Regions from separate parts of the Marinobacter sp. L-80 genome, predicted to be linked through region 2. Evidence: predicted binding sites of a transcription regulator. Region 2 holds the regulator's gene; each other region holds the start of a gene.
What was found. Region 2 encodes sigma-54, which starts transcription at its own class of promoters, with help from an activator protein. Its sites were predicted from a motif close to ANTGGCATNNANNTTGCTNT; they were not measured.
Positions count from the first base shown of each region.

Region 1 (5,677 bases), on a different contig from region 2:
CCGGCAGCCGGACGCTTACCTGAACCGGATCGGCAGCCGAACGGCCGGTTCTGATGCGATTGCCGTGGACGATCTGCCGCTGGAATTCCTGATGAACGCCCTCAGACTGAAAGAAGGAGTGGATGAAAGCCTTTTTTCTGAACGAACGGGTTTACCCCTGACAACAGTTGGAGTAAAACTTGAACAACTGCGGAATGAAAAGCTGCTGGTAAGCGATCGACTCCAGGCAACCGACCTGGGCCAGAGATACCTTAACAGCCTGTTGGAGCGTTTTCTGTAATGGACCCTGCACACGGAGTGGCAGCATTTCCCAAAAGCCTGAAAGCCAGCCTGGTCGTGGCTGCCGTGCTGCTGTTCGCTCTGCTTATGGTCAACCAGCCTCTGCAGACGGCATCAGCACCCCAGGGTATCGTGAGCTATCAGCTGGCCGGGACTGCCGATCAGGCCCACGCCATTTTTCGCAGCTGGGGAAGCGAAGGGGTTGCCTGGGCGAAGGTTTCGCTGTGGCTGGACTTCCTGTTCATTCCTGCCTACATGCTGGCCCTGATTCATCTTACCCGGCACTTTACCCGTGATCGCCCCGGCATTCGCGAGCGGGTGGGTGCCCGTTGGGTACGGGCCCTGTTCGCAACGGCCGGCCTGAGCGATGGCGCAGAGAACATCCTGTTACTGAATAATTTCAATCCGCCCACCGATGAAGTGAGCCTGTCTGCAACCCTGTGCGCACTCATCAAATTCACGGCGCTCACGCTCGGCATCGCCGGGCTGGTCATCATCCGGGCGTCACGGCGCCACCCGCTCGCGCATCACTGACCCCCGATCAACGCCTCTTAATTGGTGCGATAGAACAACAGGTCCCAGACACCGTGACCGAGGGTTTCGCCCCGCTTCTCAAACTTGGTAATTGGACGGTCGTCAGGGCGCGGTGAATAGCCACCGGTCTCCTGGGTGTTGGCAAAGCCCTCGGACTCGCTCATCACCTCGAGCATATGCTCGGCATAATTCTCCCAGTCGGTCGCCAGGTGCAGAATGCCGCCTACCCTCAACTTGTGACGAACCCGCTGGACAAACTCGTGCTGGATCAGCCGGCGCTTGTGATGCTTTTTCTTGTGCCAGGGATCGGGGAAGAACACCATCACGCGATCCAGGCACGCATCCGGAAGGCAGAGGTCAATCACATCGTTGGCATCAATACTGTAAATCCGGACGTTTTCCAGGCCACGGTCCTCGATCTCCTTGAGCAACGCGCCAACACCGGGCTGATGAACTTCAACCCCGATAAAATCCTGTTCGGGAGCGGCCTCAGCCATGTCGGCCAGGGACCGCCCCATACCAAAACCGATTTCCAGGTTCAGCATGTTGTCGCGGCCGAACACTTCCCTGGGATCAATCATTCCGTCCTCACGGGTCAGCCCGTACTTCGGCCAGCTCCGCTCGAACGCCTTTTTCTGGCCTTCCGTCATCCGGCCCTGGCGCAAAACAAAGCTGCGCACACCGCGACGGGTGGTGACCGGCGAATCGGCGGCCTCTTTGGGATCTTGCGGTTCTTTATGGTCTGTCATCTGCAATCCTTAACCGCAGGCAGCGGGTCATGGTTAACGGGATTTGCCAACAGTTTACCAGAGTGTTGTCGCTCAGGCGGAGACCACCGAGTTGCGGCCCTGCTGTCGGTCCAGCTGCCGGTAACCCAGAGCCTCAACCAGATGGCTCTGTCGTAGCTCCTCGCTGCCTTCAAGATCGGCAAGCGTTCGGGCAACTCGCAATATGCGGTGCAGTGCACGGGCCGAAAGCCCCAGCTTTTCCATGGCACCGGTGAGCAACTGCTCGCCCTGGCGATCCAGCCGGCACGCAGCCTGCAACGCACGCCCGGACAAGGCCGCATTCAGGCAACCCCGCTCTGATTGCCGGGCTCTGGCAATCAGGACACGCTCCCGGACGGTGGCGCTGGTTTCGCCATCCCCGCCCGACTGCATCAATACGTCGCCACCCTGCACAGGCACCTCCACATGCAGATCAAACCTGTCCAGAAGGGGGCCGGAAATTTTCGACCGGTAACGGGTAACCTGTTGCGGCGTACACTGACACTCGATGGTGGGATGACCACTGTAGCCACAGGGGCAGGGATTCATTGCAGCCACGACCTGAAATCGCGCCGGAAAATTCACCTGCCGTGCTGCCCGGCTGATCGAGATTTCGCCGGTTTCCATCGGCTCACGCAGGACCTCCAGCACCCGGCGTTCAAACTCTGGCAACTCGTCGAGAAACAGTACGCCCCGGTGAGCCAGTGAGATTTCTCCGGGCCTGGGGCTGCTGCCGCCGCCCACCAGGGCCACCGCTGAAGCGGTATGATGGGGCGCCCGGAAAGGCGGCTGGCGCCAGCCCCCGGCCCGAATCGGCAGCCCGGCCACCGAATGCACGCTGGCGACTTCCATGGCGGAGCCATCATCCAGCCCCGGAAGAATGCCGGGCAAACGACTGGCCAGCATACTCTTGCCGGTTCCCGGTGGGCCGAAGAACAGCAGATTGTGGCTGCCTGCCGCAGCCACTTCCAGTGCACGGCGGGGAACTCGCTGACCACGGACATCCGACAGGTCCGGCACTTCCCTGTTGCTGCCCGGCGCCTGTTCCAGCGAGGACCTGGGCACCGGCACCAGGCGGGCGCGGCCACTCAGGTGCTCGCACACGGCCAGCAGGTGGCCGGAAGCCAGAACGTCACCCTGGCTGGCCAGGGCCGCCTCCTCGGCATTGCCCTGGGGAACCAGCAGGTTTCGTTGCTCCTGCCGGGCGGCTAATACCGCCGGCAGCACGCCTTTAAGCGGCCTCAATGCACCATCAAGGGACAATTCGCCGAGAAATTCGCAGTCCGAAAGGCTCTCGGCCGGAATCTGGCCCGAGGCCGCCAGAATGCCCAGGGCAATAGGCAGATCAAAGCGACCACCCTCTTTGGGCAAGTCGGCAGGGGCAAGATTAATGGTGATTCTCCGGGCGGGGAACTCGAACCCGGCGTTCAGAAGGGCACTGCGAACACGCTCTTTGCTCTCCCTTACACCGGTTTCCGGCAGCCCCACAATCGAGAGCGCAGGCAAGCCGCCTGAGAGATGGACTTCAACGGTAACGGCGGGCGCCGACACGCCAATGGTGGCGCGGGAATGAACGATAGCAAGCATGACAACCTTCCATGGTAATGACCGGAACTGCTTGCCCGGCGTCCTGCCGGGCGTGTCCGTGGTTTACTGTTTTGGCAGGGAATTTTCCAGTTCGGCTACCCGCTTCTCGAGTGCGTCCACCTTTTCACGGGTCTTCAGCAGGACCGCCTGCTGGGCGTCGAACTCTTCCCTCGTTACCAACTCCAGGCGGGACAGGACGGACATCACGGTGGCCCGGGCCTGGGTTTCAAAATCTTCCCGTGCAGCGCGGGCCATGTCCGGTACAAACTGGCCAAACTGGCCCTGCAGCTGAGCAAAAATATCCTGTGGACCTTTCACACATCACCTCACACATTTCTGAAATATCCGGCTTCGACTAAAAGAGAGGGCCTGTTACCGGTTTGCAGGAGTGTATCACACCGCAGCCCCTGCCATACTGTAGGCGGTCGGCCCTATAATAGCGGTCGAACGGTCAGGCAGCCCGCTCCAATTTGGCTCACTGGCCGGCTACCCGCTTCATTTTGGTGCACAACTTTGCGCCATTCTGGTACGCGGATATCGTAGCCTGTTGTTTTAAATATATTTTTTTGCGTTGGCATACCCGATGCTAAAGCTCTCGTACGCAATCCGCACGATTGGTGTGCGAGGTGGCAGCATCCCGAGCTCAACAACCGGCCGACGGGCCCTCACTGTTGAGACGGCTTTACCAAGGAGAAAGCAATGAAACTTGTGACAGCGATCATCAAGCCTTTCAAATTGGACGATGTCCGTGAGGCATTATCCGAGATTGGCGTTCAAGGCGTAACCGTCACTGAAGTCAAAGGCTTCGGTCGGCAAAAAGGCCACACAGAACTCTATCGTGGCGCGGAATACGTGGTGGATTTCCTGCCCAAGGTGAAGGTGGAAGTTGCTATCGGCGACAACCTTCTGGACCAAGTTATCGAGTCCATCACCAAGGCGGCCAACACCGGCAAGATCGGTGACGGCAAGATCTTCGTGACTGAACTGGCTCAAGCCATCCGGATCCGGACTGGCGAAACCGGCGAAGAAGCGGTCTGAACCAGCTCTGATTTTTCGATCAGCCAACGCAAAAAAATTTATAACCTGAAAAGCCTCGTGCGGAGGGCTTCATATGGAAAGCAATCTTAATCACATTTTTGAACTCCAGTATGCGCTGGATACCTTTTACTTCCTGATTTGCGGTGCCCTGGTCATGTGGATGGCCGCTGGCTTTGCCATGCTGGAAGCCGGCCTGGTGCGTGCCAAGAACACCACTGAAATCCTGACCAAGAACGTGGCCCTGTTTGCGGTCGCCTGTACCATGTACCTGATTGTCGGCTACGACATCATGTACGACGGCGGTATCTTCCTGAGCGGTGTAACAACCGTTGCCGAGATGGACGACGCAGCGATCGCGGGCGTTATTGCAGCCTCCACTGAAGCCGGCTTCGGCGACATGGGCGAATACAGTGGCGCTTCTGACTTCTTCTTCCAGGTTGTTTTCGTTGCAACCGCCATGTCCATCGTTTCCGGTGCCGTGGCTGAGCGCATGAAGCTCTGGGCCTTCCTGGCTTTCGCCATCGTTATGTGTGGCTTCATCTACCCGATGCAGGGTTCCTGGACCTGGAACGGCGACGCGGTATTCGGCATGTACGAGCTGAGCTACAGCGACTACGCCGGTTCCGGTATCGTTCACATGGCAGGCGCAGCAGCGGCCCTGGCAGGCGTTCTTCTCCTCGGTGCCCGTAAAGGCAAGTACGGCGCCAAAGGCGAAATCCGTGCCTTCCCGGGCGCCAACCTGCCCCTGGCAACGCTTGGTACCTTCATCCTCTGGATGGGCTGGTTCGGCTTTAACGGCGGCTCCACCCTGAAGCTGGGTGGCATCGGTGTCGCCAACGAAGTTGCCAACGTGTTCCTGAACACCAACGCAGCTGCAGCCGGTGGCCTGATTGCCGCCCTGATCGTGGCACGCCTGATGTTCGGCAAAGCGGACCTGACCATGGCCCTGAACGGTGCCCTGGCTGGCCTGGTTGCCATCACTGCAGAGCCGGCGGATCCTTCTCCCCTGCTGGCCACCATCATCGGCGCCATTGGCGGCACCCTGGTTGTCTTCTCCATCGTAACCATGGACAAGCTGCGCATTGACGACCCGGTCGGTGCCATCTCTGTCCACGGCGTGGTGGGTATCTGGGGTATCTTCGCGGTTCTCCTGTCCGACGCAGACGCTACCTTCATGGGTCAGCTGGTCGGCATGCTCACCATCTTCATCTGGGTGTTCGTCACCAGCCTGATCGTCTGGGGCATCCTGAAAGCCGTCATGGGCATCAGGGTTTCCGAGGAAGACGAGTACGAAGGTGTGGATCTGTCCGAGTGCGGCATGGAAGCCTATCCGGAGTTTGTCAGCGGCAAGCAGTAATCGTTGACACGAGCAACGAAAAAGGGCGCCATCTGGCGCCCTTTTTTTGTCTGCTTTGTCTGCCCGCTTTCCCCTTAACCTTCTTCCGGACGGACCTCATCTTCCAGTGCATCCA
Region 1 covers NZ_JBSXOI010000049.1:128,750-134,426, reverse strand. Annotated here, with positions in the region: gene hemW (radical SAM family heme chaperone HemW) at 1-280, shown strand, start outside; gene AC13E3_RS05615 (hypothetical protein) at 280-813, shown strand; gene trmB (tRNA (guanosine(46)-N7)-methyltransferase TrmB) at 831-1,562, opposite strand; gene AC13E3_RS05605 (YifB family Mg chelatase-like AAA ATPase) at 1,635-3,167, opposite strand; gene AC13E3_RS05600 (accessory factor UbiK family protein) at 3,231-3,485, opposite strand; gene glnK (P-II family nitrogen regulator) at 3,867-4,205, shown strand; gene AC13E3_RS05590 (ammonium transporter) at 4,279-5,562, shown strand; gene speE (polyamine aminopropyltransferase) at 5,637-5,677, opposite strand, start outside.
Region 1: a site for sigma-54 is predicted at 3,738-3,757, ahead of glnK (P-II family nitrogen regulator). Genes of this name have one in related genera too.

Region 2 (5,677 bases):
AGGCTCACGGGAATGGGCTCGATGTCGGTATCCATGACTTCCCGCACGGTGGAGGCGGGGTTGGAGACCAGCATTTTCGTGATGGGCAGCATGCCAATGAAATCGTCCCGGCGGCTGACCACGATCAGGCTGTCGGTCATGGGTGGCAGGGTGCGGTGCCTGCGAAGGTAGCGGAGCACAACATCGATACTGATGTCCGGGCGCACCGTAATGGTGTCCGTGTTCATCAGACCGCCGGCGGTGTCCTCCGGATAGGAGAGAACTTCCTCCACCCGTTGCCGGTCCTGCTCGTCCATGGTCTCCAGGACTTCCTGGATGACCGTATCCGGCAGCTGCTGCAGCAGGTCGGCCAGGTCGTCTGACTCGAAATCCTCGATGATGTCCGCCAGTTCCTGAGCGTTCAGCTGGCTCAGGAAGTAGCCTCGGATATCATCACTGAGATACTGGAGAACCTCGCCTTCGAGGTCTTTGTCCACCAGGTTCCACAGCAGGGCCCGCTGCCGGGGCGGTGAGGACTCCAGCAAATGGGCAATATCACTGGGGCTCAGGCCACCGTTCAGGATGCGGGCAACCTGCTTCAGTGCGCCACTGTCCAGCGCTTCGCTCAGGGAACGAAGGCGCTGGCGGGCCTGGCTTTTTTCCAGTATATCGGTCATGTATTTATTCTACTCACCTTCGCCGAAATAGTCGTTGATCAGTTCCACCAGTGCCTCGACGGCTTCTTCCTCGTCCGGCCCTTCGGCAACAAGTTCCACATCGGTCCCTTTGCTGGCGGCCAGCATCATCACCTGCATGATGTTCTTTGCGTCCACATCCCGGCCCTTGCCACTGATTCGCACGCTGCTGTCAAACTCGGAGGCGGTGGCGACCAGCTTCGCAGTGGCGCGGGCGTGCAGGCCCAGCTTGTTGATAATGGTGATCGGGCGGCGAATCATGGTTCGATCAGATCTCTTCCCGGGTCTGCAGGTGTGGCAGCTCGGTATGGCGTACCTGCACATTATTGTATTTTTGCCGGAAGTATTCACCCAACTGCTCGCACACATACACCGATCGGTGTTGGCCGCCGGTACAACCAATGGAGATGGTCATATAGCTGCGGTTGCTATCAGCAAACGACGGCAGCCAGGTATCCAGGAAGGCCTTCAGGTCGTCAATCATCTTCCGGCTTGCCGGCTCTTTCTCGAGAAACTCGATAACCGGCTGATCGGTGCCCACGTATTTCCTGAGGCTGGTATCCCAGTAGGGGTTCGGCAGGCAGCGAACATCGAAGACATAGTCGGAATCCAATGGCACACCGTGTTTGAAGCCGAACGACTGGAACAGCAGGGCCAGCTCCTGGTCTTTCCGGCCAACCACCCGTTGCTTCACCATGTCCCGGAGTTCGTACATGGACATGCCCGTGGTGTTCACATACAGGTCGGAAAGCTTGGAGAGAGGCTCAAGAAGCTTCTTTTCACTGGTAATGGCTTCCCGGAGGGATGTCCTGTCGTCACTCAGCGGATGCTTTCTGCGGGTGGCATGGAAACGCTGGAGCAATGACTGTTCGTCGGCGTCCAGGAAGATGATCTCAACCGTAACCCCGGTCTCCTGAAGGCGACGGTAGATCTCTTCGAAATTGGCCAACTCTCCGGAAAGGTTGCGGGCATCGATGCTCACCGCCATCTTTCCCAGCCGGCCAGGCTTGGTCTGGCTGGCGGCTTCCCGGGTGAGGGGAAAGAGCAGGCCGATAGGCAGATTGTCGATGCAATAGAATCCGAGGTCTTCAAGCACATGAAGGGCGGTACTCTTGCCCGAGCCAGACCTGCCACTAACGATAATCAGCTTCATGACCACCTTATCTCCACTGCAATGAATATCATCCGCCCGGGGCGGTCATGCGCTGGTACAGCGTGCTTGCGTCCTCGGATTGCCGGAGGCGATCACAGAACGACCGCTCATTGAACTTTTCAGCCAGTTGGCTGAGCAGCTCCAGGTGTTCGCTCGTTGCTTCCTTCGGGACGATCAGGGCGAAAATCAGATCCACCGGCTGATTGTCGATAGCATCGAATTCGACGCTTTCTTCCAGCGTCATCAGCACGCCCACCACGTGATCAAGTCCTTCCAGACGGCAGTGGGGAATGGCGATTCCCTGGCCAATGCCGGTGCTGCCCAGGCGCTCGCGGGAAATCAGGTTGTTGAAGAGCTGGGTCTCGCTGAGCGTGTTGTCCTGATGGTTTATCTGCTCGGCAATAAACTCCAGGGCCCGTTTCTTGCTGGACGCAGCTACCCTGCAGAGGGTGAGCTCCGGAGCAAGAATGTTCTCTATGGTCAGGGATGTGTCGCTCATGGATCGACTGCGTTTCCGTTAAAAAAAAGGCTGCGACACGTTACTCATGTCGCAGCTCGATTAGATGAATTGCATGAAAACAGTCAGTTAGCGAGAGCCGTTTCCGTGCATCCGGTCTACATTCTTTTCCTTGTGCTTGAGGATCTGACGGTCAAGCTTGTCGATCAGGGCATCGATGGCTGCGTACATATCCTCATTTTCTGCCTTTGCGTGAATCTCACCACCAACCACATGCAACGTGGCTTCCGCAATCTGGCGCACCTTTTCCACTTCCAGGGTCACCTGGCAGTTACTGATGTGGTCAAAGTGACGCTCGAGCTTCTCGAACTTCTCTGAAACATAATCCTTCAGTGCGGGAGTCAGTTCTACGTGATGGCCTGAAATATTGAGTTGCATAGGCGTCTCCTGTTGTCATCGTGCCGGCTCCCGGGAGCCGGTCTGGGTGCTGGCGCATTATGCGCCGGCGAATAGTACGTTGCGCCCGGACCCCGGGGTGTTCAGACCAGCCGCTTGCGTTCGTTCGAAGGCGGAATGTGCATGGCCTCCCGGTACTTGGCAACGGTGCGTCGCGCAACCTTGATTCCCTGTTCTCCTAGCATGGCTGCAATTTTACTGTCGCTCAACGGCTTTTTGGGCGTTTCCGCGGCAATCAGCTTTTTGATCATCGCGCGGATCGCCGTGGAAGAACATTCACCGCCTTCGTCAGTGCTGACATGGCTGGAGAAGAAATATTTCAGCTCGAAAATTCCCCGGGGGGTGTGCATGTATTTCTGGGTGGTGACCCGGGAAATCGTGGACTCATGCATCTCAACCGCCTGGGCGATATCAGAGAGGATCAGCGGTTTCATGGCTTCTTCACCCTGATCCAGGAATCCTTGCTGGTGCTCGACAATACGGGTCGCCACTTTCAGCAGGGTTTCATTGCGGCTCTGCAGGCTCTTGATAAACCATTTCGCCTCCTGCAACTGATCCCGCAGGTAGGTGTTGTCGGCACTGCTGTCCGCACGCCTTATAAGAGAAGCATAGCTGGCATTGACCCGGATGCGCGGTGCAATTTCAGGATTCAGCTCAACACGCCAGCGGCCATTGTGTTTGCGAACGATCACGTCCGGAATCACATAATCGGGTTCGGCCCGGTCAATGACATCGCCCGGCCGCGGATTCAGGCCGGTGATCAGCGCCAGGACATCCCGCAACTGGTCTTCTTTCAGGCGGCTGCGGCGCAGCAACTGGGCGTAATCGCGGTTGCCCAGCAGGTTGATGTAATGGGTAATTACAAGGCGTGCCTGGGCCAGCCAGGGTGTTTCCGGCGGCAGCTGGTTGAGCTGGATCAGCAGGCATTCCTGTAGGTCCCGGGCAAACACGCCGGGCGGATCAAAGTGTTGCAGGCGGTGAAGCACGGCTTCCACTTCATCCAGTTCAAGGGGGTCTTCATCGTTCTCATCCAGCAGTCCGGCGTGGATTTCCTCCAGCGGGCTGGTGATATAGCCCCGTTCGTCCACTGCATCCATCAGGGCATGGGCAATGGCCTGGTCCCGTTCACTGAGGTGCGTCAGATTGAGCTGCCATTCCAGGTGATCCTGAAGCGTTTCGGTCGGGGAATTACGGGTTTCGAAATCGTGATCGTTTTCGTCGTCGTTGCGGGCTGCCGGCGCTGGTGCGGACTGGTAGATGTCGTCCCAGGCGGTATCAACCGGCAGATCGTCCGGAATGTTGTCAGGAATCTCGTTCTCCGAGGACCAGTCCGGGCCGTTCTCGGATTCATCCCAGTCGCTGGCCGGTTCCGGGGCAGCTTCAGCGGCGGACTCGGTGGCGTTGGCCTCGCGCTCGTCGTTTTCGCTGGCTGCGTCGGTCTGGTCATCGTCCTCGGAGGTCTCCAGCATGGGGTTGGATTCCAGTGCCTGCTGGATTTCCTGCTGGAGGTCGAGAGTGGAGAGCTGGAGAAGCCGGATCGCCTGTTGCAGCTGGGGCGTCATGGTCAGGCTTTGACCCAGCTTTAACTGTAAGGAGGCTTTCATAACCATGGTTCAGGATCCGTCACTCATCAGCGCGTTGTGTCATAAGTCGTGAAAAAATCTTTATATGCCGGTTACTTGCCGTGATTTTAATTTACCCTAGCAAGTTCTTTGCCGAGTTTACTTGCTACAGATCATCAAAACAATCAGCCATTGGGTGTCAGAGTCTGAATTCGTCGCCGAGATAGACTTCCTTGACCTGCTGGTTGGCCAGGATGGCGTCGGCATTGCCGGAGGCGATGATGTGGCCGCCGGAAACAATGTAGGCATTCTCGCAGATGTCCAGGGTCTCACGCACGTTGTGGTCGGTGATCAAAACGCCAATGCCTTTGTCCCGAAGGTGCCGGATGATGTGTTTGATGTCACTGACGGATATGGGGTCCACACCGGCGAAGGGCTCATCCAGCAGGATGAAAGCCGGCTCCATGGCCAGGGCCCGGGCAATTTCCACCCGTCGCCGCTCACCACCGGACAGGGCCATACCAACGCTGTCCCGTATATGGGTGATGTGGAATTCCTCCAGCAGCTCCTCGAGCTTTTTCTGCCGGTCTGCCTTGGTCAGGCCCTGCCGCGTCTCAAGGATCGCCATGATGTTGTCGCGCACAGACAGTTTGCGGAAAACCGAGGCTTCCTGTGGCAGATAGCCGATGCCTTGGCGGGCCCGACCGTGCATCGGCAGCGGCGTGATATCCCGGCTGTCGATAGTTATCCGCCCGTGATCGGCAGGTACCAGCCCCACGATCATGTAGAAACAGGTGGTTTTCCCGGCGCCGTTGGGGCCTAGCAGTCCAACAATTTCCCCGCTTCGGATTTCCAGGGACACATCGATAACCACTTTTTTCTGTTTGTAACTCTTTGCCAGGTTACTGGCTCTCAGAACTGCCATCGGTTTCCTGTTTGTCAGTGCGTCTGTCGGCGCTTCGCGGCTGGATCACCATTTCTACCCGGCCAGTGCCATCGCCGGTCTCGGCGCCGCCTTCTGCGGTTACAACGCGGCCAGCGGTATCATAGTGAATCACGTCGCCGCGGAACAGGTTGCCATTCTGCTCAATCACCGCTTCCCGTTCAAAGGTCAGCTGGCTGTCGGTGGCGGACCAGGTAATATTCAGGGCGCGGGCGTCGGTTTCACCTCCACCTTCGCGCGCCGGTTGCCTGTATCTTGCGGGGGTTCCGGAGGCCTCGATGCGGCTCAGGCCGTTCTCTGTACGGTACAGGACCACACGCTCCGCGTTCAGGCGGGTATTGCCTTGTTCAAGTTCCACATCGCCGGTGTAAGTGGCAATGCCCTGGCCATCGTCCAGGCGGGCGTTGTCGGCGGTAACCTTGATGGGGATGT
Region 2 covers NZ_JBSXOI010000077.1:525,907-531,583, reverse strand. Annotated here, with positions in the region: gene mgtE (magnesium transporter) at 1-656, opposite strand, end outside; gene AC13E3_RS22085 (HPr family phosphocarrier protein) at 666-935, opposite strand; gene rapZ (RNase adapter RapZ) at 943-1,827, opposite strand; gene ptsN (PTS IIA-like nitrogen regulatory protein PtsN) at 1,856-2,326, opposite strand; gene hpf (ribosome hibernation promoting factor) at 2,414-2,722, opposite strand; gene AC13E3_RS22065 (RNA polymerase factor sigma-54) at 2,824-4,350, opposite strand; gene lptB (LPS export ABC transporter ATP-binding protein) at 4,502-5,227, opposite strand; gene lptA (lipopolysaccharide transport periplasmic protein LptA) at 5,205-5,677, opposite strand, start outside.

Region 3 (5,677 bases), on a different contig from region 2:
ACATGAAATCCGGAGTGATGCCCGACTGCTCACAGGCAAACAGGGTGCCGGTGCGGCCAAAACCAACGGCAATCTCATCGGCAATCAGGTGCACGCCATAGCGGTCGCAGGCTTCCCGCAGTTTGGTGTGGTAGATGGGATGGTGCATGCGCATGCCGCCGGCGCACTGGATCAGCGGCTCCACCACCACGGCGCAGATTTCGTCGTGCTTCTCGGCCAGCAGTGTTTCCATGGCCTCAAACTGGCGCAGTGCGTAATCCTCATCGGTCTCACCCGGTTCTTTGTTAAACGCATCTGGGGAGGGCGCCGTCAGGACTTCCATCAACAAAGGCTGGTAGGTGTCCTTGTACAGAGATACATCGCCGAGGGCCAGTGCGCCCAGAGTTTCCCCATGGTAGCTGTTGCTCAGGTTCACGAAGTTTTTCTTGCCCGGTTTACCGTGGTTTTTCCAGTAGTGGAAGCTCATCTTGAGGGCGGCTTCGATCGCGGACGAGCCGTTGTCGGCGTAAAAGCATTTGTTGAGTCCTTCCGGAGTTGCCTCAATCAGGCGCTCGGACAGGTTGACCACGGGCTCATGGGTAAAGCCGGCCAGGATGACATGCTCAAGCTGGCCAATTTGTTCCTGGATCGCGGCGTTGATTCTCGGATTGGCATGGCCGAACAGGTTGACCCACCAGGAGCTCACGGCGTCGATGAACCGGTTGCCCTCAAAGTCTTCCAGCCAGACACCTTCGCCCCGCTTGATCGGGACCAGTGGCAGGGTTCCTTCATGGTCTTTCATCTGGGTGCAGGGATGCCACACGGATTTGAGGCCACGGGCGACGAGGTCAGCATTGCGCATGAGAATTCTCCATCAGACGGTCGTGTTCTGGATTGTCGGCGGTTAACCTGTGCGGATATTACCGTTAACAGCGGCGACTGGCCAATGCCGACAAACTTCCAGAGCCTCGGAATTCCTTAAGAAAGACTAAGGGGACGCTGATGGGACGGGGATTAAAAAATCCCAATAATTTACTGTAGCAGGATTTCAGGACGCAGGCCCATTGACCGGGCCTGCTTTCACTTGACCAAAATCACTGGAAAAGCGTCCGTAATCAGAAGCTTTTACTCCAGCCAAGCCAGAATTTCGGATCATCCGAGTTGACGGAGCCAAGGGCGCTGTCCGGGTCGATATCCGAATATTCCAGATTGATACTGACGGAGCCGAGCGTTCCCGCATCCTTGGTCACGTTGACGGCGGCGTGTCCATAGCTCGCCTCGCCCACGGACGGTTTTTTGTCGTCGGTAAAGTCGTAGTAGCCTAATGTAACACCTGCACTGAAATCATTTTCCAATGGCATGTGGGCGCTCAGGTAATAGAAGACATCACCTTCCACGAACAGCCCTGGTGTGCTGTTGTCACTGTTTACTGTATAGGCTAGCCCCGCGGATAAATACCCGTAACTCAGCTCCCCGTATATCTCCCCGAAATCAATAGAGGCGGGAGCGTCCGGGTAAGCATAATATATATACCCGACGTCATATCCGATATCGTTGATAGCGCCCGAGTAACCCGCATAGAGGTCAAACTCATAACTGGTCCCGTCGCCAAAATCCACATTGGAACCCCATACACCGGCATACAAGCCGGACGCATGCTCGTAGTCGAGCCCACCCTGGACAGCAGCTGAATTGTCTGTTTGTGTCACGCCACGGAAGAGGTAATTGCTGGAGACGCCTACATTGGCGCTTACGTCAGCGCTGACCATTGAAGGAGTTGCCTGAAGAACTGCAAACAGACCAACACCGAGCAATCCGGATTTTCTGAGAACTTGCTTATCCATTATGTACACCTTTTTAAGTTGCGCTTTTCGCATTCCTCAAGAGCAAACAAGGTGCCAATCATTATAACTTATTGTTTATTATAACTTTAAATCTAAAAAGCAGTGGCGAAGTCCGATTCATAAATCCGCGGCGCCCCAAAATGGAGCGATATCCATCGTTCGATCAGGGTGGCGCTCGATTTTAGTGCCAGCCTGGTCGCCCTTGACCTTTTTGCGCCCAAAGTCATCCGGCCAGCCCCGGCGCTGTGCCGGAACAACGCCGGTCAACGCGCTGCGCGCCATGTCGGGCGCACCATAAAAAAGGGGCAGAAAAATCTGCCCCTGAAACCTGATTAACTCTTTATCTCGCCAGTATCAGCGCCAACGCGGACAGAACCCAAACCCAATAACCATCTTGCTGTTTATACAGCAATTTTACCATTTGGCTTGAGCCTTACATAAGCGGAACCGGGGATCATGCATGATCAAAACGCATACTGGAACCGCGCACGGACCTCATCTCCGCTTTCGCCGCTGGCTTGCTCGCCATCCATGTAGCTCATGCCGAGTCGGACATTCTTATTGGCGTAGTAGTTGACACCCAGCGTCGTTTGCTCGCCGTCGGTTGTGGCCAGCCCCACATCACTGTATTTTCCATCACCCTCTTCAAAACGGGCGATTACTTCCCAGGCACCTCTGGGCGATGACGGCTTTGCCCGCTTAAACACGCCCGCTTTGTAGGGGCGACTCTCTCCGGTAATGACCCAGCCGAGCTGCACGTAGTAGCCATCGACATCCAACTGCCCTTCCTCGGAATCGAAGTATTCGGCCTGAGCGTGGAAAGGCCCCATACGGCCAGCCAGTTCCAGATTGTAGGTATCGATTTCATCAGCCTGAACATCGGCCTCACGCGTGGTATAACCCGCGCCAAGATGAACAACGGCATCATTCGTTTGAATCGGCGCAAACGTACCCCGTGCCGTTATCGCCGTATTATTGAAGTCGTTGCTGCCGTCACCATCCGCTTCAAAATAACCGATACCGTAGGTCCAGTTACTTCCCTTTCCGCTCAGCTGAATACCGCCACTGCGTCCGGGAGCATAACGCTCGGTCATGGCGGAGCGCTCTAGCGCGGAAATGTCTTTCGAGCTTGTCAGTTCTTCCAGGCCGAAAGGCTCTTTCTGCTTACCGATGGTGACGCTTGCAACTGAGCCAAACCCCAGGTACCGAATGTAAAGGTCTTCGACGTCACCGCCGTCGGCACCCTCACTTTCCGCGACGTTAAACTGAGTCTTGTAGGCCCAGTCGCCATAATGGCCCTTGACGTATAAGCGTGCACGCCGCACATCAAAATCCTTGGTATCAACGCCGTTGTCATCCGACTGCGTTGCGTCGTAATCCCACTGGATACGGCCACCAAGCTGAAAGGATGCCAAATCATCAGACGTTTTGACCTCAATACCACTCTCGGTATTGATCACCAGGTCCTCACCGTCAGTCGTAACAGTACCGGCCTGTGCGGAAACAGCGGAAACCGCCAGCATCAAGCTCAAATATTTCTTAGCCATGGTTTTCTCTTACCTTGTCGGTTTGCTTGTGTATTTTGGAACACCGGGGTAAGTAAATTTGGCTAACATTGCGAAAAAGTTACAGAAAACCAATTAGTCGACCCTGAAAAAAGAAAAACCTGAAGAAAAGCCCCCGGAAGCAGGGGCTTTGCCTGGGCGGCTTAGCTCAGTGCGCGAGTACCCGTGACAGGAATGACTGGGTGCGTTCGTTCTGGGGGTTGTCGAAGACGTCTTCGGGTTTGCCTTGCTCGACAATCTGGCCCTCGTGGATGTAGATCACCCGGTCGGCCACTTCGCGGGCAAAGCCCATTTCGTGGGTGACGACCATCATGGTCATCCCTTCTTTGGCCAGCTCGCGCATGACGTCCAGCACTTCACCGATCATTTCCGGATCCAGGGCTGACGTTGGCTCGTCGAACAGCATGAGGCGCGGTTCCATCGCCAGCGCTCGGGCGATTGCGACCCGCTGTTGCTGGCCGCCGGACAGCTGGCTGGGGTACTTGTCGGCCTGGTTGCCGATGCCCACACGGTTGAGCAACCGCTCGGCGGTGGCATTGGCAACAGTTTCCGGAGCATCCTTGACCTTCTTGGGCGCCAGCATGATGTTCTTTTTCACCGTGAGGTGAGGGAAGAGGTTGAACTGTTGGAATACCATGCCGACTTCCTTGCGGATTTCAGCCAGAGCTTTCGGATTGCCGCTCTTGGGCGCGAGCTGTTGGCCGTCCACTTCCAGTGTTCCGGATTCATATTCTTCAAGGCCGTTCACACAGCGAATCAGGGTGGATTTGCCGGAGCCGCTGGCGCCGATAATAACCACCACTTCGCCCTGTTCAACGGTAAGGTCAATATCTTTGAGGACATGCAGTTTCCCGAAGTACTTGTTCATGCCCTTCATTTTTACAATCTGAGTCATGGGTAACGTTCCTTCAGACAGAAGCCAGTCCGCGGCGCTCAACGAAGCGGAGAATGATGGACAGGGACAGGGTGATGGCCAGGTAGAGGATCGCGACCACAAAATACACCTCGAAGGCGGTAAAGGTGTTGGCAATATAGATCTGGCCCTGGCGGACCAGCTCGCCGACGCCGATCACCGAGAACAGGGATGTGTCCTTGATGCTGACAATGGCCTGGTTACCCAGCGGCGGAATCATGCGACGGAACGCCTGAGGCCACACGACAGACCAGAAGGTCTGGGTTCGGGACAGCCCCAGAGAAAGCCCGGCTTCGGTCTGGCCCTTGTCGATGGACTGAACGCCACCCCGGACCACCTCGGATATGTAGGCGCCGGAGTTCAAAGCGATGGCCGCGATGCCGGCCGTCAAGGGATCAATTGGACCGCCAATCAGGTCCGGCAGGCCGTAGAAAATAAAGAGGACCTGAACCAGGATCGGAGTGCCACGAAAGATTTCGATGTAGGCGGTGGCCGGCCACCGCAGGAACCACTTCTTGTTGATGCTCAGCAGGCCAAAGAAAATGCCCAGAGCAAAACCGATCAGAAGACCGCCGAAGGAGATCAGCAGGGTGTAGGGGATCCCTTTTATCAGAAAAGGGATAGAGTCGATGGCTGCCTGCCAGTCGAACTGAAACTGGAATTCCACAATGAGAGTCTCCGCAGAGTTTTGGAGTCACGAAGTGCCGGGGCAGTGAAGCCCCGGCAAAGGGAATCAGACCTCTGGGGTCCGGGAGCCCTTACATGCCCTCGGGCATGGGGCCAAACCATTTTTCGTAGATGGTTTTGTAAGTGCCATCTTCCTTCATTGCGGCAAGGGCGTCGTTTACATCATCAACCCATTCACTGCCATTCTTGAGGGCAATACCATACTGCTGGCCTTCATACAGCGGGCCGACGGTTGTCACCTTGCCTTCACCTTTGGTGCGGGCAAAGTAGCCTACGTTTGGCGCATCGTAGAACACTGCATCAATGGCACGGGACATCAGCGCCATGTACATATCAGAGCTGCCCGGGTAGGGGGTTACACCGTCATCGGCGTCAAGGTTCTTGACCAGGTAGTCATAACTGGTGCTACCAATCTTGGTGCCGATTTTCTTGCCTTCGAGGTCGTCGAATTCGCTAACGTCGTCATTACCCTCGCGAACGAGGATTCGCAGACCCGAGTCGTAGTACGGGTCGGAGAAATCGACGATCTCTTCACGCTCTTCAGTAATCGTGATGCCGGCAATGGCAATGTCGACGTTGCCGGTTTGCAGGGCGGGGATGATGCCGTTGAAGTCCATGGTGTTGAGGTCAATTTCGAAACCTGCACGGTCGGCTACCTCGCGGATGATCTCCATATCGAAACCGATCAT
Region 3 covers NZ_JBSXOI010000056.1:53,396-59,072, reverse strand. Annotated here, with positions in the region: gene AC13E3_RS07590 (adenosylmethionine--8-amino-7-oxononanoate transaminase) at 1-841, opposite strand, end outside; gene AC13E3_RS07585 (TorF family putative porin) at 1,095-1,823, opposite strand; gene AC13E3_RS07580 (hypothetical protein) at 1,941-2,105, opposite strand; gene AC13E3_RS07575 (OprO/OprP family phosphate-selective porin) at 2,288-3,370, opposite strand; gene AC13E3_RS07570 (amino acid ABC transporter ATP-binding protein) at 3,537-4,283, opposite strand; gene AC13E3_RS07565 (amino acid ABC transporter permease) at 4,297-4,968, opposite strand; gene AC13E3_RS07560 (transporter substrate-binding domain-containing protein) at 5,060-5,677, opposite strand, start outside.
Region 3: a site for sigma-54 is predicted at 1,863-1,882, ahead of AC13E3_RS07585 (TorF family putative porin). Genes of this name have one in related genera too.

Region 4 (5,677 bases), on a different contig from region 2:
TCGGAATTCTCGTTGGCGGTGGTCATTACCTTCACCTGCATTTCGTATTGCCGGGAAAGCTGCAGATTGGAAATCATCTCTTCCACCGCATTCACGTTGGAGCTCTCAAGAAAACCCGAGACCACTCTGAGATTTGCATCCGGGGGCTCAGGGCCATCGATTGCCTGGTCCGGTTTGCGGCGCATATGCCCGTCTAGCCCCTTCTCCAGAGCTTCCGGTGGCGGGTTGACCAGCTTCAGACGATCCACCTCAACCAGCTGATTCGGCGGGCCGCCAACAGGAACAACAGAAATCGTGCCGTCAGCGCCGATTTGCACGTTGTCGAAAGGCGGCAGCGCAACCGGTCCACCATTGCCAAGAACAAGTTCACCATTGGCCAGGCGCACCAGACCATTCACATCAACCTGAAGACTGCCGCTGCGGGTAAACACCTCTTCGCCCTGATCGTTCTGGATGGAAAGCCACCCTTCACCTTCAACCGCCACATCCAGTTTGCGGCCGGTGTCCATCAGGGCGCCTGCGGAAAGGTCCGTGCCGGGTCGCTCTGTCATGGCATAGGCCCGGGTGGGATGGTGTTCCCCGAAGACAGGCATGCTACGGGCCTGGGCGAAGTCCTTCTTGAAGCCGGTGGTGCTGACATTCGCCAGGTTGTTGGCATGGGCTTGCTGGGCCAGCATGTTCTGCTTGGCGCCAGACATACCGATGTAGAGGGCTTTGTCCATGGGAAAACTCCTGCCGGAATTTTGACTGTTTCCAGTCTTCTAGCAGGAGTCATGCCATGTTCGCTAGCTCGCGAACTTAACGGAGGTTGATGATGGTCTGGGTGACCGCATCGGAGGTTTCAATGGTCTTGGCATTGGCCTGATAGTTCCGCTGGGCGATGATCAGGTTGACCAGTTCCGCCGACAAGTCCACGTTGGATTCCTCCACCGAGCTGGCCTTGATAGAACCCAGCGTGCCGGTATCCGGGGCACCTATGATCGGCTGACCGGATTCGAACGTTTCCACCCAAGACGTATCGCCTACGGGAGACAGACCGTTGGTGTTATTGAACGAGGCCAACGCGACCTGGCCCAGAGCCTGGGATTGGCCGTTGGTGTATCGGGCAAACAGAACACCTTGATCCGATACGTCCAGACCAGAAAGCCGGCCAGTGGTATAGCCATTCTGCTGTTGGTCGTTCACGCCAAACGCAGCGCCATATTGCGTTGTGCCACTGAGATTGATCACAAAAGCCGATGTTGTCGGTGGCTCAGGAATGGGTGTTACTACCACCTCGCCGGCAGCAGGAGGGCCATCCGCCCCATTTGGCTGGCCGTCGCTGTCTTTGGGTATCCAGTCATCAATAACGATTTCGCCACTGGGGTCGCCATCGATCGACTGAAGAGCACCGCCCTGATCGAATCTTGCAGTGTAGGGAGTCACGTCGGTGCCACCAACAAACTCGCCATCAATCTGGGCATACACCGACCATTCGCTCACCCCGACACCATTGCCTGGGGACGGATTCTTCACAAAGAACTGTGTGAGTTCGTGGGAATTACCCAGGCTGTCGTAGATCGTGGTGGATGTAGCGTGGTTATAGGTACGCTGATCCAGCGGATTGAATTGATTGGTGACGCGGATTGGCGACGCGTTGAACGCAACCTCAAAATCATTGTCAGCGGTGGTTGATGTGATTCCCGCCACCGACCGGTCCGCAGTCACGTTCACATCACCTTCGACGGTGCCGGTATCGCCGTTGCCATTACCATCGGCAAAGGTAAAGTCGAGCGTCTCACCCTGGTTATGAATCACTCGCAGAACATCGCTGCCCCCGCCTCCGGTGACAATCGAAGCGGAAATTGCGGTCTCGCTGGAGTTGTTGATTGAATCAACCAGATCCTGCAGGGAATTGATATTTGACGTGTCCAAGGTCAGCGGCGATCCATTGATATCGAGGCTGAATGAAAACGAACTGGCGCCAGAGATGAAGGCGTCATCAAGAGCCGGCGTGCCGTCAAAAGTCGCCGTCGTTGTGGCCGAAGCACTCAATCCAGGCGCATCGTTGATAGTGGAGGCCGCTTCACGGGCACTGGCTGCAGGGTCAATATTCACGTTGAAGGCAGGCGAGCCGTCCGAATACTGCACATCAAAGCTCTCGCCCTGTATGGAAGCAAGAGTGAGAGGCCCGACATCCCGAACACGGGTTTCCAGCACGGACTCCCTGGAATCAAGATTCAGATCGGAGTCGAGGTTTGTCGTCCTTCTCGGAGCCAGGTTGTCTGTTGCAATCTGCAAATCTCCCCGGATGCCAGACAAGTTGCCGTCCTCGTCCGCGGTGTATCCCTGTACCCGCATATTCTGGTTGTTCGTTACATAGCCTTCCTTATCAATGCCGAACTGTCCTGCGCGGGAATAACGAATCTCGCCGCCGTTGTTCAGGATAAAGAAACCATCGCCGGCAATCGCCATGTCCAGGCCATTGTCAGTGAAGCTGATGTTGCCCTGCCCAAAAGACTGCTTAACGTCCTGGACCCGGACACCGTCGCCGATCGGGTTGGTGCCTGCGCTCAGGAAACCGCTGGCGTATAGATCGCCAAACTGGGCCTTGCTGCCCTTGAAACCAACGGTACTGGCGTTGGCAATGTTGTTGCCGGTGACGTCCAGATCCACCGATGCCGCGCGAAGGCCACTCAAACCCGTATTAAATCCCATGGTTCACCCCTTGGTGTTTCACCGGTATCAGTTAATTTGTTTTACATCAGACAGGGCGATGGAGCCCATGCCTGCAAGATTCAGGGTAATGGAGCCACCCTGGCCCAGGGACACGCTGTCAACATTGGCACTTACCATCGTACCCAACTGCTGCGGCCCATCCGGGTAGGAAGCCTCGGCCACAATCCGGTAGGCGCCCGGCGGCAAGGGATTGCCGTTGCCGTCCTGGCCATCCCAGCGGAACGAGGTCACCCCTGCCGGACTACTACCCATGTCGATCTGGCGAACCCGCTCACCATTCTGACCCTGAATCGAAAGCCGAAGGCCACCGGTCGATGCCGGCACTTCAACGGTGCCGCTGATCTCACCGTCCGCACCCAGAACCCCGATCTGGGAAGGGGCAAGCACGGTTTTGCCGACCATGGCAGAGGCCTGCAGCGCCTGGCTGGAACGGAACTGACCCACCACATCCTCAACCGTACCGGAAAGGTTCTGCATTTCCTCCAGCGAGCTGAACTGGGCCAGTTGGGAGATGAATTCACCGTTGTCCTGGGGTTCCAGCGGGTTCTGGTTCTTCAGCTGGGCCAGCATCAGTTCCATGAACTCGTTCCGACCCAACTCGCTGGTGCCCTGGCCGCCATTCTGTTGCTTCAGCTGGTACTGGCTCAGAACATCCGACGCGTCTGTTGCATTTACTGCAGTCATATTGTGCTCCTCACCCTGTTACTGCTGACCGAGAGTCAGAATGCGCTGCATCATGGACTTGGCTGTGTTCATGACATCCACATTCATCTGGAAACTTCTGGACGACGACATCATGTCCGCCATCTCTTCAACCACATTCACATTGGGGTAGTAGACGTAGCCGTCCTCGTTGGCCGCCGGGTGATGGGGCTCGTAGCGCATCTGCAGCTCCGCATCACTTTCGACAATACCGTCAACCCTCACGCCGGCGCCCGGCCCCTCATCGGCAGCCATGGGCAAGCCTCCCTGCCCGGGATTCATCAGAGACTGCTGAATCGCCGAGAAAACCGGCTTCCTGGCGCGATAGGTTTCCCCCGTGCTGGAACTTGCCGTTTCTGCATTGGCAATGTTGGACGCGGTTGTATTCAGCCGCAGTGATTGCGCGGTCATGCCGGAACCGGCGATGTCAAAAATGCTGCCCAGTGACATGAAAATTCTCCTTCGCTAACCTTCGCTAACCCCGTGACTGCGGCTTATTCGCCCTTCAGGGCTTTGGTCAAACCGCTGAACTTGCTGTTCAAAAACTGGAAGCTGGCCTGGAAATCCATGGCGTTGCGCATAAACCGGGTCTGCTCCTGCTGGGCGTCTACCGTATTGCCGTCAACCGACGGCTGATGGGGAACCCGATACATCAAATCGCTTTCCGACGCCGATGGCGAGGTATCCATGTGCGCGTCATGGGTTTTGGCCATCTGGAATCCGCTGACCTGCTCCTGGGCCTTCTGCATCATGGCCTGGAAATCCAGATCCCGCGCCTTGAAACCCGGGGTGTCGGCGTTTGCCAGGTTGTTTGCCAGAACTTCGGCGCGTTTAACACGCGCTTCAACCGCGTGTTGATGAATGCCCAGAGCCGAATCAAACGTAATTGCCATGTTGCCTCCCGAAAACTGCACTGGTATGCCGAGCTGTTTTTGCCGGCTGTGCTCTTTGACAGGACTAAAGCAAGCTGAATGCCAGATTTATGGTCAGGTGTTAATTTGTCAGGAAACCCAGTGTTGGCAGGCCCTGCAGAGAATCCGAGTAGCGGTTACGGGAAAGGAGAAAGGAAAAGGGCAAGAAAAAGCGGCAAGCTGCTTCCCCCGGCAGAAGCCGGGGGTATTCAACAAGGTCTCAGGGCCAATGACTCACAAACTCGTCCACCGCCGGTCTGGGCACAGACGGCTTGGATGCCGAGACCGTACCGGTGTAGAGAAAGCCAACAATCTGTTCATGCTCTTCCAGGCCCAACCCCTGGTGAACCGAGGAGTGGTAGGCAACGCCGCCTGTTCTCCACATCACGCCGAAACCGGCATCCTGAAGGGCAAGCTCAACAAAACTCATGCCGGCAGCTGCCGACATGACCTGCTCGATTTCCGGTACTTTGGGATGCGTCCTCGGCGACGCGATACCAACTATGACCATGGGTGCGCGAAGGGGGGCACGCCGGAGCTTCTCGATTTCTTTCTCATCGCTGTTATTGGCACAGGTGGACGCAAACAGCTCTCCCAGGGCTTCAAGGCCTTTACCCTCGATCACCAGATAGCGCCAGGGCCTGAGCAGTGCATGGTCCGGTGCACGCGCCGCGCAGGAAAAGGCCCTTTCGAGGGTTGTCGAATCCGGCGCGGGTGATTCCAGCCTCGGTTCAGAGGAGCGGTTCAGGAGGAAATCGGTAACTGCGGTCATATCTGCTCGCTGTTTAAAGACTGTTGAAATATAGGTACGAACACAATTCATGGCTGTGAATTGTGGGTTCTACGTAATGCTGTTAACCTTTAGTCGTAGTCGGGTCTACCAACAATTATAAATGACGCGGTCGTACAACGTTGAGTGGCAACACAATGAGCAACCAGCAAACCTTCAATAACTTTTCCGAATTTTATCCGTACTACCTCGAAGAGCACAGCGACGTCACCTGTCGCCGTTTGCATTTCGCTGGAAGTCTCCTGGTCCTGATAGTCGCCGTATGGGCTCTGGCTTCGGGCAAGCTGTTGTGGCTTCTGGCCTTGCCGGTCATAGGCTATGGCTTTGCGTGGGTTGGTCATTTCAAGTTTGAAAAAAATCGCCCCGCTACCTTCAAATATCCACTGTACAGCCTTATGGGTGACTGGGTCATGTTCCGCGACATGCTCATTGGCAGGATCCGTTTCTGAAATGATGAGTGCCCCGGCAGACCTGCGTAATGCCAGTAGCTCAGCTGGCAGAGCCCTCTCGTCCGAGGCGGCGGGCAACCCGATCGCCATTCCCCCGATGCCCGATT
Region 4 covers NZ_JBSXOI010000066.1:20,065-25,741, reverse strand. Annotated here, with positions in the region: gene AC13E3_RS10510 (flagellar basal body rod protein FlgF) at 1-722, opposite strand, end outside; gene AC13E3_RS10505 (flagellar hook protein FlgE) at 799-2,697, opposite strand; gene AC13E3_RS10500 (flagellar hook assembly protein FlgD) at 2,725-3,402, opposite strand; gene flgC (flagellar basal body rod protein FlgC) at 3,421-3,870, opposite strand; gene flgB (flagellar basal body rod protein FlgB) at 3,915-4,313, opposite strand; gene AC13E3_RS10485 (nitroreductase family protein) at 4,552-5,103, opposite strand; gene AC13E3_RS10480 (Mpo1-like protein) at 5,259-5,570, shown strand; gene AC13E3_RS10475 (adenylate/guanylate cyclase domain-containing protein) at 5,572-5,677, shown strand, end outside.
Region 4: a site for sigma-54 is predicted at 4,380-4,399, ahead of flgB (flagellar basal body rod protein FlgB). Genes of this name have one in related genera too.